3 regions of the Arthrobacter sp. SAFR-044 genome follow, and region 2 is predicted to be linked to each of the others. Evidence: predicted binding sites of a transcription regulator. Region 2 holds the regulator's gene; each other region holds the start of a gene.
What was found. Region 2 encodes HrcA, which represses chaperone genes, less so after heat shock. Its sites were predicted from a motif close to TTNGCACTCGNNNNNNNCGAGTGCNAA; they were not measured.
Positions count from the first base shown of each region.

Region 1: the regulator HrcA is predicted to act here: its motif matches at 2,817-2,843, upstream of ACR65J_RS03570 (FmdB family zinc ribbon protein).
Region 3: the regulator HrcA is predicted to act here: its motif matches at 2,530-2,556, upstream of groES (co-chaperone GroES).

Region 1 is NZ_JBPFDN010000002.1:181,869-186,675, reverse strand. Features, by position in the region: gene ACR65J_RS03580 (AAA family ATPase) at 1-1,620, shown strand, start outside; gene ACR65J_RS03575 (RcpC/CpaB family pilus assembly protein) at 1,632-2,360, opposite strand; gene ACR65J_RS03570 (FmdB family zinc ribbon protein) at 2,489-2,761, opposite strand; gene ACR65J_RS03565 (5-formyltetrahydrofolate cyclo-ligase) at 2,873-3,493, opposite strand; gene galU (UTP--glucose-1-phosphate uridylyltransferase GalU) at 3,598-4,503, shown strand; gene ACR65J_RS03555 (GNAT family N-acetyltransferase) at 4,508-4,807, shown strand, end outside.
Region 2 is NZ_JBPFDN010000004.1:269,679-274,485, forward strand. Features, by position in the region: gene ACR65J_RS08580 (DUF4870 domain-containing protein) at 1-370, opposite strand, end outside; gene ACR65J_RS08585 (DUF3097 domain-containing protein) at 490-1,341, opposite strand; gene hrcA (heat-inducible transcriptional repressor HrcA) at 1,513-2,526, shown strand; gene dnaJ (molecular chaperone DnaJ) at 2,614-3,741, shown strand; gene ACR65J_RS08600 (16S rRNA (uracil(1498)-N(3))-methyltransferase) at 3,744-4,517, shown strand; gene ACR65J_RS08605 (GerMN domain-containing protein) at 4,510-4,807, opposite strand, start outside.
Region 3 is NZ_JBPFDN010000002.1:207,386-212,192, reverse strand. Features, by position in the region: gene ACR65J_RS03675 (shikimate 5-dehydrogenase) at 1-740, shown strand, start outside; gene ACR65J_RS03670 (THUMP-like domain-containing protein) at 747-1,985, opposite strand; gene ACR65J_RS03665 (hypothetical protein) at 2,040-2,420, shown strand; gene groES (co-chaperone GroES) at 2,713-3,006, shown strand; gene groL (chaperonin GroEL) at 3,085-4,695, shown strand; gene ACR65J_RS03650 (dihydrofolate reductase family protein) at 4,784-4,807, opposite strand, start outside.

The DNA.
Region 1 (4,807 bases), on a different contig from region 2:
CAGGTGATCGCCTTCGGTGACCCGCGCATCGCCACGCCGCGGACGTTCACCGTGGGTGTGGAGCGGCTTGCGCCGGGGGAGTCGGCCCACCACCGCGTCGAGAGTGCCTTCACCGCCCTCTCCGCGGTACTGCCGGTCTGGCGGCTTAACGTGGTGTACCGCGCGGTGGATGAGGACCTGGTCCTGCAGCTCAGCAAGAATTTCTACGACGGTGGCCTGCGCCGGCTTCCGGAAGGCCAGTCGGCCACGGGCCTGGACCGGTCCCTGCTGGTTGAATACCTGCCGGACGGCACCGGCCTTCCCAGCGCCGATCACGAGGGCGTTGAGTCCGTGGTCGCCGAGGTCAACCGGGTGGTGGAACTGGTCTTCGAACACGCCCGCCTGCGTCCGCGGACCTCCCTCGCGGTGGTCACCGCCAGCCTGCGGCACGCCGCCAGGATCGGCGAGTCGATCAGGCTCCAGCTGTCCAACCAGCCGGGCCTGGCCGGATTTTTCGGCGCCGGCCCGGAGTCCTTCCGCGTGGTGGACCTGGAACGCGCGCAGGGCCTGGTCCGCGACCATGTCATTTTCTCGCCTGGGTTCGGGCGGACTCCACACGGCCGTGCGCTCCACAACTTCGGGCCGCTCTCCGCGGAAGGCGGCCGGGAAAAGTTCGCCCTGGCCATGACCCGGGCACGCCGTTCCCTGCACGTGCTCACCTGCTTCCGGCCCGAGGACCTGGACCACACCCGGCTCACCCACGGGGCAGTGGACCTCTACGCTCTGCTTGACCGGGAAATTTCCGGGAACACGGACCTTGGCACCCCCGCGTCCCGTGCCGCCGCCAGCGAACAGGCACTCGGCGCGGACCCCTTGGTGGCGGACCTGGGCGACCGGCTGCGTGCCCGCGGCGCCAGGGTGTGGCACCAATACGACGGTGCCATCGACGTGGTTGCAGCTGCCGACCCCCTGAATACCATGGGGCAGGATGACTCCGACATCCCGCGGCCGGTGGCCATCGAGTCCGACGGCACTGCGCAGTACCGCACCATGAGCGTCCGTGAACGCAGCAGGCTGCGCCCGCAGCTGCTGGAACGCCTGGGCTGGCGGTACATGCCGCTGTGGACTATTGAGGTGTTCACGGACCCCTCCTCCTGCGCAGACCGCATTGCCGGCTACCTGGGCCTGGAAAAGATAGTGCTGCCGGGCAGGGCCAGCCACTCCGCCGGCTTCCTTGACGACGACGTTGACCAGGCGCTCAATGGAATTGGCGCCGCGCCGTCCGCCGGTGTTTCCTACCTGCACGCGCAATCGGGCGAAGGCCGGAACGGTGACGCTGGAAACCGGGAGACGGATTACATGACTGAGGAAGAGAAGCCTGCAGACGGCAGGCCTGAGGAAGACGGCCGCGAGGAAGACATGCGCCAGGACGAGAACGGAACCGGGCAGACGGAAACAGGAATGGACGGGGACGCGCCTGGCGGCCCGGCCACACCTGCCCCGGCGTCCCGGACGGCTAAGGGCGGCACCGGGGAGATCCTTCCGAGCAAGGCCGCCGAGGATGACGCCCGCAGCTGGGGTGACCGGGAAGACGACCACGACACGTGGCTGAAGGAACAGAAGCCACCGCACTGGGGCTGACCGCCACAAGGTCACTGCGGGCCAACCAGGACGAAGAACAGCCTGCCCTGGGTGGAGGCTCCGGCCAGGCGCGATGATTGTTCGGCGGTGGCTGCCACCACGATGAGTCCGTCTGTTTCCGTGGTGCCCAGCCATTGTCCGCTCTGGCCGCCCTTGTTGGAGGTCCACAGTACGGGGACGGCGGACGCCAGCACCTCGGACGGACCCTGTTGATCGAACCCGTTGGCTGATGTGAGCACGACGTTGACCAACTGGCCGGGGGAGACCAGCTGGATGGATGAGGCGTCCGCCATCCGCAGGGGGACCGCGGCTGAACCGGGCGGTGTACCTGCCAGGAGTCCTGGGCCCACGAGCTGGGCATCGGTGAGGAGCTGGCCCTTTCGCAGAGGCGCGGCGAGCTGCTTGCCGGTGGCGGCGGCATCATCCTTGAGGAAGCCTTCGGCCACCATGCCCGGCGGCACCTGGACGCGGACCACGTCCGCTTCCGCCACGGTGGTCCCGGCAGGAAGATCCCGGGCAGCGGCCAGTGCGGTGGCGGTGGAGAGCGGGGCAGGAGTGAGCTGCTGGACGGCGAGGGCGGCAGCTGCACAAAACAGCAGCGCAGCGCTGAGCCGGCGGTTGCGGCTCAACCAAGCGGCCACACGGGCGGGCAGGGGACGGTTCCTGGGGCTGCGGCCTATGCCGGCGGCGCTGGTTGGATATCGGAGGCCGGCGCGGCGACGGCGGGAAAGAATGGGCATGCGCCCACGCTAATTGCGGACCAGGGCGCAAGGGAGCCGGGAATGCGGCTATGTGGACAAAAGCGGCGTGGACAAAAGCGGCCGGACGCTGGAAGGCGCCGGCCGCCGTCGTAAAGGCTGTGCCGAAATTAGCTTGCGGCGGCCGCCGGTGCCGCAGCGGCGGGGGCGGCCGCGGGCGCGGCTGGAGCTGCGGCGGGCGCGGGCGAGACGGAGCTGCCCTTGGAGTCACGGGAGTCCGTGCGGTAGAAACCCGAGCCCTTGAAGACAACGCCGACGCTGTTGAACTTCTTGCGCAACGTTCCCTGGCATTCAGGGCAGGACGTCAGGCTGCTGTCCGAGAACGACTGGACGATGTCGAAGGCGTGGCCGCAATCCTTGCAGGCGTAAGCATATGTGGGCACTGGTGCTCCTCCTCATGGGCAAACGAGAGGTCCCGTGCTGCCAGCTGGTAAACCATTAGCAGTCGCAGGGCCTGAGTGCTAATTCTATCATTGCCCCCGGACGGCCCGGGGTCAGGCGCCGCCCGTGAGTGGCTGGTACCCGGACGGCGCAAGGACCGCAGGGACCGGCCGGTCGAACTCCTCCGCAGGAATCCGGCCCGCAGGCAGCAATTCATCGTCGTAGATAACAGCGGCCAACGGTATTTCCTTCCCGGCCGTTGCAAGGTGTCCCAGGAATTTGTCGTAGTACCCGCCGCCCTGGCCGATCCTGTTGCCGGCACGGTCCACCGCAGTGGCGGGAATGAAAAGCACGGCTGCATCACCGGCAGTTTCGGGCCCGTGCCGGGGCCCGGCGGGTTCCAGGATGGGCGCGTATTTGCTGCGTTCGTAGCCGGTATCCGGAGTCCAGAACACCCAGCTCAACTCCCGTGCCGGCTCGCACACCGGAAGCAGCACCTGGTGGCCGCTGTGATGCAGGGCGTTGATCAGCGGCAGGGTGGGCGGTTCCTGTCCCACGCCAAGGTATACGCAGGCTATGCCGGGGCGGCCCTGCGTCACCGATCCAGCCCAGGCTTCCCCGTGGGTGGCCAGGGCCAGGCCGGCAGCCTCCAGTTGCGCCGGCGTCAGGCCCGCCCGCCGGCGCCGGTGGGCCGTCCGGATACCGTCCTTGACGGCGTTCGTCTCTTGCAGCATGCTGTCCTCCCTGCATCGCCCAACGGACCGCAGCCTTGGGCCCGGTGCCGGCCTGCCGTACCGGTGGTTACTGAAATACTTGACGCTGACGTTAGATTAGTCCGGTGAACACCAGTAAACCCAGAGTCCGCAAAGCCGTCATTCCCGCCGCGGGCCTGGGCACCAGGTTCCTGCCTGCCACCAAGGCCATGCCCAAGGAAATGCTGCCCGTTGTGGACAAGCCTGCCATCCAGTATGTGGTGGAGGAGGCCGTCCACGTGGGCCTCAACGACGTCCTGATGATTACCGGCCGCAACAAACGTGCGCTCGAAGACCACTTTGATAGGGTGCCGTCCCTCGAATCCGCCCTTGAGGACAAGGGCGATACGGAAAAGCTTGCATCCATCCAGGCAGCAAGCCAGCTGGGTGACATCCACTACGTCCGGCAGGGCGATCCCCACGGCCTGGGGCACGCCGTGCTCCGGGCAAAGCAGCACGTGGGCGACGAAGCCTTCGCAGTCCTGCTGGGCGACGATCTCATCGATGCCCGCGACGAACTCCTCAGCATCATGATTGACGTTCAGGCGAAAACCGGCGGGTCCGTCGTCGCGCTCATCGAGGTCGAACCCTCCCAGATCAGCGCCTACGGCTGCGCCGACGTCCAGGAGATCGACGGCGAAGATTACGTCCGCGTCAACCGGCTCGTCGAGAAGCCCTCGCCGGAGGAAGCGCCATCCAACCTGGCGCTGATCGGGCGTTACGTCCTGCACCCCGCTGTGTTTGACGTCCTCGAGCACACCGAACCGGGCCGCGGCGGCGAAATCCAGCTGACGGATGCCCTGCAGGAACTTGCAACAGGCGACGGCGAGGGACACGGCGTGTACGGCGTGGTGTTCCGTGGCCGCCGGTACGACACCGGCGACAAGCTCAGCTACCTCAAGGCCTGCGTCCAGCTGGCCATCGACAGTGATGACCTGGGACCGGGGCTGCGGGAATGGCTGCCGGGCTTCACCGCCGGCCTCTCCGGGTAGCGCCGTGCCTACAGGTCCCATCTGGCCGGCCACCCTCGAGTGCGGCGACCTGGTCCTGCGGCCCATCCGGTACCGCGACAAAAAAGAGTGGACTGAAGTACGGTCGCGGAACAGTGAGTGGCTGGCGCCGTGGGAGGCCTCCAACCCGGACCCAACCGGCGGACTTCCCGACTACCGGCACATGGTCCGTTCCCTCAATGTGCAGGCGGCACAGGCTACCGCGCTGCCTTTCCTCATCACCGAGTGGCAGCCGGGCCTGCGGAACCCGGCCATCGTAGGCCAGCTGACCGTGTCGTCAATCGTC
Region 2 (4,807 bases):
GGCCCTTGTTGACATGGATCCCTGCCGCCACGGAGAAGCAGGTAAGCGCCACCCAGATCAACGTGGCGATCACCGCGAAGATGTTCCCCACGTAGGGGATGAACACCAGGATGTTGGCCAGCACGGCGGCGATGGTGGGCGGCAGGCTGAAGTTCAGTGCTTCTTTGGACTCCTGCGCGGTGAACGGGCCGCGGTCACGGAAGATCAGGTAGATCAGCAGCGAGGGGACGCAACCCAGGATCCCGCCGAAATGCGCGAGCGTGGCCCACTGGCGGTCCTCGCTGGCCGTGAGCGGCAGGGCATTGGCGGGGACGCCATGGTACTCGGAGCGGCCCTGGCCATCCCTGTGATCACGTGCGTTTTCTGCCACAGTCTGTTCCTTCGGAGGTGCAAGTGGTGCTGACATCATGTACGGGCGCGGTGCTCAGCGCCTTTGGGAAAAGGCGCTGCACTACCAAGAATACTGGCTTTCGGAGCGGTGCCGGGCCTTCAGGGCACGGTGAGGAAATCGATCACTTCCTCAACCCGCCCCAGCAGCGACGCTTCCAGGTCCGCGTACGTGCGCACGGCACCCAGCAGTTTTTGCCATCCCAGGCCGATGTCCTCCTTGGTGGCGTGGGGCCAGCCGAAGGCTTTCAGGATTCCGGTCTTCCAGTCCTGTCCGCGGGGCACGGCGTGCCACGCCTCGATGCCCAGGACAGTGGGCCGGATGGCCTGCCAGACGTCCACGTAGGGGTGTCCCACGATCAGGACGTTGCCGGCCGCGCCGGGGGAGGCCATGACGGCGGCGGCAATACGCGATTCCTTGGAGTCGGGAACGAGGTGGTCAACGAGGACACCAAGGCGCCGGCCCGGACCGGGTTTGAAGTCCGCAACTGCTGCGGCGAGGTCGTCAATGCCGTGCAGGGGTTCGACGACGATGCCTTCCACCCGCAGGTCGTCTCCCCAGACCTTTTCCACCAGTTCGGCGTCGTGCTTGCCTTCCACCCAGATGCGGCTTGCTTTCGCGACCTGGGCACGCTGGCCGGCGACCCGGACGGAGCCGGAGGCCGTCCTGCCGGCGGAAGGACCTGCAGCTGCCGGACGGGGCACCGGGGGCATCAGCCGGATGGGCCGCCCCTCGAGGAGGAAACCGAAGCCGAGCTTGAAGGATCGGGATTTCCCGCGGCGGTCCTCCAGCGCCACAACATGCATGCCGCCGGACTTCTCCACCCGCGTGACGGCGCCAACCCAGCCTGATTGGACATCCTCGAGCACCATGCCCCGTTCCACCGGCACCTCGGGCAACTCCGCCTTGGCCGGGGCGGATATCCCGCGGGGCCCCCAGTTTTGGTAATCCATGGATTCAATCCGCCTAGCGCTAGGTCCTGCGCACCGGAATTCCGCCCGGAGCGGTACCAATGCTAACAACGGGCCGAGGCATAATAGACTGTTAGCACTTAGGCATGTCGAGTGCTAACGCTGGTGACACGTGGCGGGGCATGCGCCCCGGAGCTTGGATGGAGGTGGAGAGTGACCGAGCCACGCAAACTGGAAGTGCTGCGGGCCATCGTGGAGGACTACGTCCACTCCCGCGAACCTGTCGGCTCGAAGGCGCTGGTCGAGCGGCACCATCTTGGCGTTTCCAGCGCAACCATCCGGAACGACATGGCGGCCCTGGAGGACGAGGGGCTGATCACGGCCCCGCACACCAGCGCAGGTCGAATTCCCACGGACAAGGGCTACCGTCTGTTTGTTGACCAGATCTCGGCGGTGAAGCCCCTGTCCGCGGCAGAACGCCGGGCCATCCAGACCCTGCTGGAAGGCGCAGACGACCTTGATGACGTCCTGGAACGCACCGTCCGGCTGCTGTCGCAGCTGACCAACCAGGTGGCCGTGGTCCAGTACCCGCACCTCAGCAAGGCGCTGGTGCGCCATATCGAGTTCGTGCTGCTGGCCCCCCGCAAGGTGCTCGTGGTGCTGATTGCCAACAGCGGCACGGTGGAGCAACGGGTCATCGACGTCGGGCAGGACCTGGGCGACGACGCGCTGGCTTCGCTCCGTACGCGTTTCCTTGCCGCGCTGGCCGGAACACCGCTGAGCCAGCTGGCCAAGGTGCTTCCCGCCGTCGTAGCCGGAACCGCACACGGCCAACGCCAGGCCGCGCACGCGCTGGCGTTGGGCCTGGAGGGCTTGGCACAAAATACCCGGGAGGACCGGATGGTCATGGCCGGAACGGCCAACCTGGCCAGGTCCAACGTGGACTTCCCCCTCAGCATCGGTCCCGTGCTGGAGGCGCTCGAGGAGCAGGTGGTGATGCTGCGGCTGCTGAGCGAAATGGCCCAGGACCACCGGGGAGTGGCTGTCAGTATCGGAAGGGAGAACCCTTATGACGGCCTTGCCGAAGCTTCCGTGGTGGCCACCGGCTACGGCCCGGACAGCGTCGCGAAGGTAGGGATCCTCGGCCCAACCAGGATGGACTACCCCACCACCATGGCCGCCGTCAGGGCTGTGGCCCGCTACCTTTCCAGGATCTTGGGGCCTTGACTCTTCGCCGCCGGAGCCTGTTCCGGCCCGGAGTACAGAGCGGGGCCGCCCAACTGAACGCAGTACAACAAGGAAGAGATACGAACTTTGAGCAGCCACTATGACGTCCTTGGAGTCTCACCCGAAGCTACGGGTGAAGAGATCAAAAAGGCCTACCGCAAACTGGCCCGAACCCTTCACCCGGACGTAAACCCCGGTGCGGACGCTTCAGAACGCTTCAAGGCAGTAACTCACGCCTACGAGGTCCTTTCCGACCCCCAAAAGCGGAGGATCTACGACACCACGGGCAACGAGAACGGCACGGACAACGGCTTCGGCGGTGCCGGTTACGCAGGCCAGGGCTTCGCGTTCCAGGACATTTTCGACACCTTCTTCGGCGCCGGCGGCACGTCCGGCCCGGCGTCCCGCGTCCGCCGCGGCCAGGACGCCCTGATCAGCGTCCGGATCGACCTTCGGGACGCGGTGTTCGGCGTGAACAAGAAGCTCGAAGTGGACACCGCCGTGGTTTGCCCCACCTGTGACGGATCCTGCTGCCGGCCCGGCACCCACCCTGAGCGCTGCGATATCTGCGGCGGCAGCGGGCAGGTCCAGCGGGCCGTGCGCTCCATCCTGGGCCAGGTCATGACGGCCGCTCCCTGCGGCACCTGCGAAGGCTTCGGCACGGTCATCAAGGACCCCTGCAACGAATGCAGCGGCCAGGGCCGGATCCGCAGCCGCCGGTCGCTGACCATCAAGGTTCCCGCTGGCGTGGCCACCGGTACCCGGATCCAGCTCTCCGGGCAGGGCGAAGCCGGACCCGCAGGCGGCCCGGCCGGCGACCTGTATGTGGAAATCCGTGTCAACAATGACGCCACCTACGTGCGGGAAGGCGACGACCTGCATGCCACCCTGCACATTCCCATGACCGCGGCTGCGCTGGGTACGGACGTCAGCCTGGAAACCTTCGACGGTACCCAGGACATCGACGTCAAGCCCGGAACCCAGTCCGGCGAGATCATCACGCTGCGAGGCCTGGGTGTCACGCACCTGAGGGGATACGGCCGCGGGGACCTGAAGGTCCACCTCCAGGTCGACACTCCCGCCAAGCTCGACCCCGCGCAGGAGGACCTCCTCCGGCAGCTCGCCAAACTCCGTAGCGAACAGATCACCGAAGGCAAGCTCGCGGCCAGCGGCGGCATGTTCGCCAAGCTCCGGGACCGGCTCGGTAACCTGTAGCGGTGAGCAACCCCGTCTTCTTCACCTCCGCCGGTTCCCTGGCGGGCATGGCCCCCGGCCGGACCTTTATCCTCGAAGGGGCGGAGGCGCGGCACGCCGTGACCGTCAAACGCCTGTCTCCGGGCGAGGCGGTGGACATCGTCGACGGCGCCGGCACCCGCATGACCGGAAAGGTGGTCTCCGCAGCTCCCTCCGGGCTCGAGGTGGAGTGCGGCTCCGTCGCGGTGGAAGAAAGGCCCGGCATCCGGTTGGTGCTGGTGCAGGCCCTGGCGAAGGGCGACCGCGATGAACTGGCGATCGAGACGGCCACCGAACTGGGGATCGACGCCGTCATACCCTGGCAGTCCGAACGGTCCATCGTCCGCTGGAAAGGCGACAGGGCCGCCCGCGCCCATGCCAAGTGGGAGTCTTCCGTCGCCGCGGCCGCCAAGCAGGCACGGCGGGCCTGGATTCCCGAGGTCCGGGCCGCCGTCGAAACGGCCGGGCTCTCCGCTGCCGTGGAGGCCGCGGACCTGGCGGTCATCCTGCACGAAGACGCTGTGCGTCCATTGCGCGCCGTCCTTGAGGGGTGGCAGGGGAGTGCACGGGACGGGATCCGGGAAGTCCTGCTGATCGTCGGCCCGGAAGGCGGGATCAGTCCCCGGGAAGTCACCAAACTCTGCGATAAAGGCGCCGTGACCGCCCTCTTGGGGCACCACGTCCTCCGGTCCTCCACCGCCGGCCCGGCCGCCGTCGTGCTGGCAAGCGACATCCTCGGCCGTTGGGCTGCTACCTGACCTTGAAGGAGCGCGTGTCCTCATTGCGGTCCGGCTCCCCGCCGGACCCTGCCTGGGCCACCCGGAGCTCATAGTCGCCCGGCGGCAAATTGAGTGCCAGCGCGAAGACGCCTGCCTGCCCCTGCCCGGCCCCGGCCGTGGTCTCACCGGCCAGGAAGGGCGCTTTGCTGCCGCCGTCCCCGGACTGCAGGATCTGCCAGCGGAGCTTTGCCCCCGGGGACGTGCTGCGTCCGGTGATCTTTACGCTGCCGGCGGGCACCTCGGTGTTCTCCTGGGGATCAATGATCCAG
Region 3 (4,807 bases), on a different contig from region 2:
ACCACCTTTACGGGCAGCTGGACCTGAACTGGATCTACAAGGCGTTCGCGCCCACCAACCTGGAACAGGCCATCGCAGGCGTGCGCGGGCTGGGCATCCGTGGCTGTGCCATCTCCATGCCGTACAAAGAAGACGTTATCGCGCTGGTGGACGAGATGGACCCGTCCGCCAAGGCCATCGACTCCGTAAACACCATCGTGAACACCGACGGCCACCTCAAGGCCTACAACACCGACTACACGGCCATCGAACAGCTCCTGGCGTCCAACAACGTGCCCACCGGCTATTCGGTGCTGGTCCAGGGCGCCGGCGGCATGGCCAAGGCCACGGTGGCCGCCCTCCGGGATGCCGGCTTCAAGAACGTTACGGTCATCGCCCGGAACGAGGCCGCAGGGCGCGCGCTCGCGGACCAGTATGGGTTCCAGTGGCGTGCGGCGCTCGACGGCGGGCCGGCTGACCTGATCATCAACGTCACCCCCATCGGCATGGCGGGAGGTGCGGAAGCTGACAGCCTGTCTTTTCCTGCCGGGGCCATCGACGCGGCCCGCCTGGTGTTCGATGTGGTGGCGCTGCCCGCCGAGACGCCGCTGATCCGCGCTGCCCGTGCTGGGGGCAAACCGGTGATCACCGGGGCCGAGGTGGCCACCATCCAGGCCCTCGAGCAGTTTGTTTTGTACACGGGGGTCCGGCCCACCGCGGACCAGGTGCGGGCGGCCGAGGAGTTCATGCGCGCCCAGTAGGTACTGCTAGACGGGTTCCACCACGATGGCCACCCGGTCCTCGCCGATGCGGGTCAGGACCAGGGTGGCCGTTTTGCCGCCCTTCCTGGCATTCTTTCCGCCGGGCAGCAGCTGCTTCCGCAGCTCTTCCGGAGTGACTGCAGTGCCGCGCTTCTTGATGTCCAGCACGGTGATGCCCTCCTGCTTCACCCATGCCTTGAGCGCCTTGACGTTGTAGGGCATGACCTGCAGGACCTTGTAGGCCCTGGCGAACGGGGTGTCCAGGAGGTCCGGAGCGCAGATGTAGGCAATGTGTTCATCCACCAGATGGCCGCCGAGCTGCAGCGCCACGTCCGCCACCAGCCCGGCACGGATCACGGCGCCGTCGGGTTCGTACAGGTACCCCTCCACGGGTCCCACCGGCGCGGATGGGCCGGCGCCGAAGTCCTCGGTGCTGGTCAGCTCCGCGGGGGCCTGTGGTCCCAGGACCAAGGCAGCGCGGCGAACCCCCGGCCGCCGCACGGCGTTGAACCACAGGGTCACCTCTGTGACGTCCCCGGCCACCGACACCCACTGGGCCTCGCAATCCGCGGGCACGGACTCATGCGGCATGCCCGGGCCCATTTTCACGCCCACTGCCTTGCCCGCCGCCGCGAGCGATTCCACGAAGGACAACGGCGGCGAAAACGCCTCGGGATCCCAGATCCGCTTGGTGCCGGAGGTGGAGGTGACCCGCCGGGCAGGATCCAGCCAGACCCCGTCCACCCCGTCCAGCGGAACGGAAGCTGCGTCAGCGTGGACCACGGTGGCGTTGGGGAACGGGATCAGGTTCACCGTGGCGCAGGCGGCGGTGGTTTCGTCCATTTCGACGGCGGTGACATTGATGTCGAGGGAGGCCATGGCAAGGGAATCCGCGCCGAGGCCGCAGCCCAGGTCTGCCACGTGGCTGATCCCGGCAGCGGCGAACCGCTGGGCGTGGTGCGCGGCGACGTTCAGGCGCGTGGCCTGTTCCAGGCCGGCCTGGGTAAACAGCATCTGGCGGGCGAACTCGCCGAATTTGGCCTGCGCTTTGGTGCGCAGCCGCGATTGGGTCAGGACGGCGGACACCAGCGTTGCGGGATGTCCGGCCTTCCGGAGCGCGGAGTTGAGCTCGAAGGAGTCTTCGTCCCGGTAGGGGCCCAGGGATGCCAGCAGATCCCAGCCTTCCGGGGTCAACAGCGGTGCGATCTGGTCCTGTGCTATTTGGTCCTGGGGAGCGTGAGCCATGGGTTCCAGCCTAGTGGAGCAGCGCGTCGCCGGGATGCGGATAGTGTTGAATCCATGGATGAGAGCGCAGCCCCCCGCGAGCCCGATGACCACGAATCGAGGGACCGCGGTCCGGCCAGGTTCGCCCGTCCCGTCCTGATCGGCGCCGCGGTGGTGGCCGTGGTCTGCATCGCACTGCTGGTCATCATCTTCCTGCTGGACACGTTCAACGCCACCGTTTATTCGGTGGGCGGCAACGACATCCAGGACAACACCCAGGAGTCCAGGGACATCCGCGGGCTGTACGACGGCGCGCGGGCGGGAAGCATTGTCTTCCTCGTTGCTGCGCTGCTCGCCGCAGCCGTGTCCGGCTGGGTTCTCTACCGGGGCCGGAGGCAGGGCGGCAGCGACGCCGACGGCGGCGAGGACGTGGACTTCGACGACCTGGGCCGTTAGCGACTGGGCTGCCAGGGGCGGTGCTTCTTCCGCCCGGCTGCCAGGGGCCCTGCTTGCCCGGCCGCGCGCCGTCGTCCAGCCCGAAACGGCGTACGCCCATGACGAAACGTTGGCACTCACCTTGACCGAGTGCTAACCCGCACATAGAGTCTTCATTAGCACTCTCCCTAGGAGGGTGCTAATACATGAAGAGCTGCCAGCCAGGCTGCTGCCGGCACCGCGACGACGGTTTGCCAGCTATGGCGGAAAGCTTTCCAGTCCACGAATTTGCTGACGAAAAGGAGAGGTCCGAGTGTCGGTCTCTATTAAGCCTCTTGAGGATCGTATTGTTGTCCGCCCGCTCGAAGCCGAGCAGACCACGGCTTCCGGCCTGGTCATCCCGGACTCCGCACAGGAGAAGCCGCAGGAAGGCGAAGTTGTCGCCGTAGGCCCCGGCCGCTTCGAAGATGGCAACCGCGTTCCCGTTGACGTAGCCGTTGGCGACGTCGTCATCTACTCCAAGTACGGCGGAACCGAAGTCAAGACCGGCGGCACCGAGTACCTCGTGCTGTCCGCCCGCGACGTCCTGGCAATCGTCGTCAAGTAACTCTTCCGGATCCCCGTGCTGCCGGCCATGCTCACGCTGGCCGGCGGTGCGGGGTTCTGTCTTTGAAAGGACAAAACCATGGCAAAGCAGCTTGCGTTTAACGACGCTGCCCGCCGGTCCCTTGAGGCCGGCATCGATAAGCTCGCGAACACCGTCAAGGTGACGCTCGGCCCCCGCGGCCGCAACGTCGTCCTGGACAAGAAGTGGGGTGCCCCCACCATCACGAACGACGGCGTCACCATCGCCCGCGAGGTCGAGCTGGACGATCCCTACGAGAACCTTGGCGCCCAGCTGGCCAAGGAAGTAGCCACCAAGACCAACGACGTTGCCGGCGACGGCACCACCACCGCCACGGTCCTGGCACAGGCCCTGGTCAAGGAAGGCCTGCGCAACGTTGCAGCCGGCGCTGCCCCCGGCCAGATCAAGCGTGGCATCGAGGTTGCGGTTGAGGCCGTGGCTGCCCGCCTGCTGGAAAACGCCCGCCCGGTCGAGGGTACCCAGGTGGCCAACGTTGCCGCGATTTCGGCGCAGAGCGACGAAATCGGCGAGCTGCTCGCCGAGGCCTTCGGCAAGGTTGGCAAGGATGGCGTCATCACCATCGAAGAGTCCTCCACCACCCAGACCGAACTGGTCCTCACCGAGGGCATGCAGTTCGACAAGGGCTACCTGTCCCCGTACTTCGTCACCGACGCGGAGCGCCAGGAAGCAGTCCTCGAGGACGCGCTCATCCTGATCAACCAGGGCAAGATCTCCTCGATCCAGGAATTCCTGCCGCTGCTCGAGAAGGCACTGCAGAGCTCCAAGCCGCTGTTCATCATCGCCGAGGACGTTGAGGGCGAGGCCCTGTCCACGCTGATCGTCAACCGCATCCGCGGCACCCTGAACGTTGTAGCCGTCAAGGCTCCCGGCTTCGGCGACCGCCGCAAGGCCATGCTGCAGGACATCGCCACCCTCACCGGTGCGCAGGTTGTCTCCCCGGAACTGGGCCTCAGCCTGGACTCCGTGGGCCTGGAGGTGCTGGGTACCGCCCGCCGCATCACCGTCACCAAGGACAACACCACCATTGTTGACGGCGCCGGTTCGGCCGAGGACGTAGCTGCACGCGTTGCCCAGCTGCGCGCCGAGCTGACCCGCACCGATTCCGACTGGGACCGTGAAAAGCTCCAGGAGCGCCTGGCCAAGTTGGCCGGCGGCATCGGCGTGATCAAGGTTGGCGCTGCCACCGAGGTTGAGCTGAAGGAAAAGAAGCACCGCATCGAGGACGCCGTATCCTCCACCCGCGCTGCCCTCGAAGAAGGCATCGTTGCCGGCGGCGGCTCCGCCCTGATCCACGCCCTCAAGGCACTCGATGAGGACGCATCCGTCAAGGCACTCGAAGGCGACGCCGCCGCAGCTGTGGGCATCGTCCGCCGCGCACTGGTGCAGCCGCTGCGCTGGATCGCCCAGAACGCTGGTTTCGACGGCTACGTCGTCACCTCCAAGGTTGCAGACCTCGAGACCAACAACGGGTTTAACGCCAAGTCCGGCGAGTACGAGGACCTGATCGGCGCGGGCGTCATCGACCCCGTCAAGGTCACCCGTGCAGCCCTCCGCAACGCGGCTTCCATCGCCGCCCTGGTTCTCACCACCGAGACCCTGGTCGTGGAGAAGCCGGCCGAAGAGGACGAGCACGCAGGCCACAGCCACTAACGCTGCGCCCTGGCGGCTTGCCGCTGAAAAGGCTGGTCCGGCATCTGCCGGGCCAGCCTTTTGCGTTGCTGCCTGTGTCAGGGGGCAATCAGCCGGCGGGCATCTCCTGCGT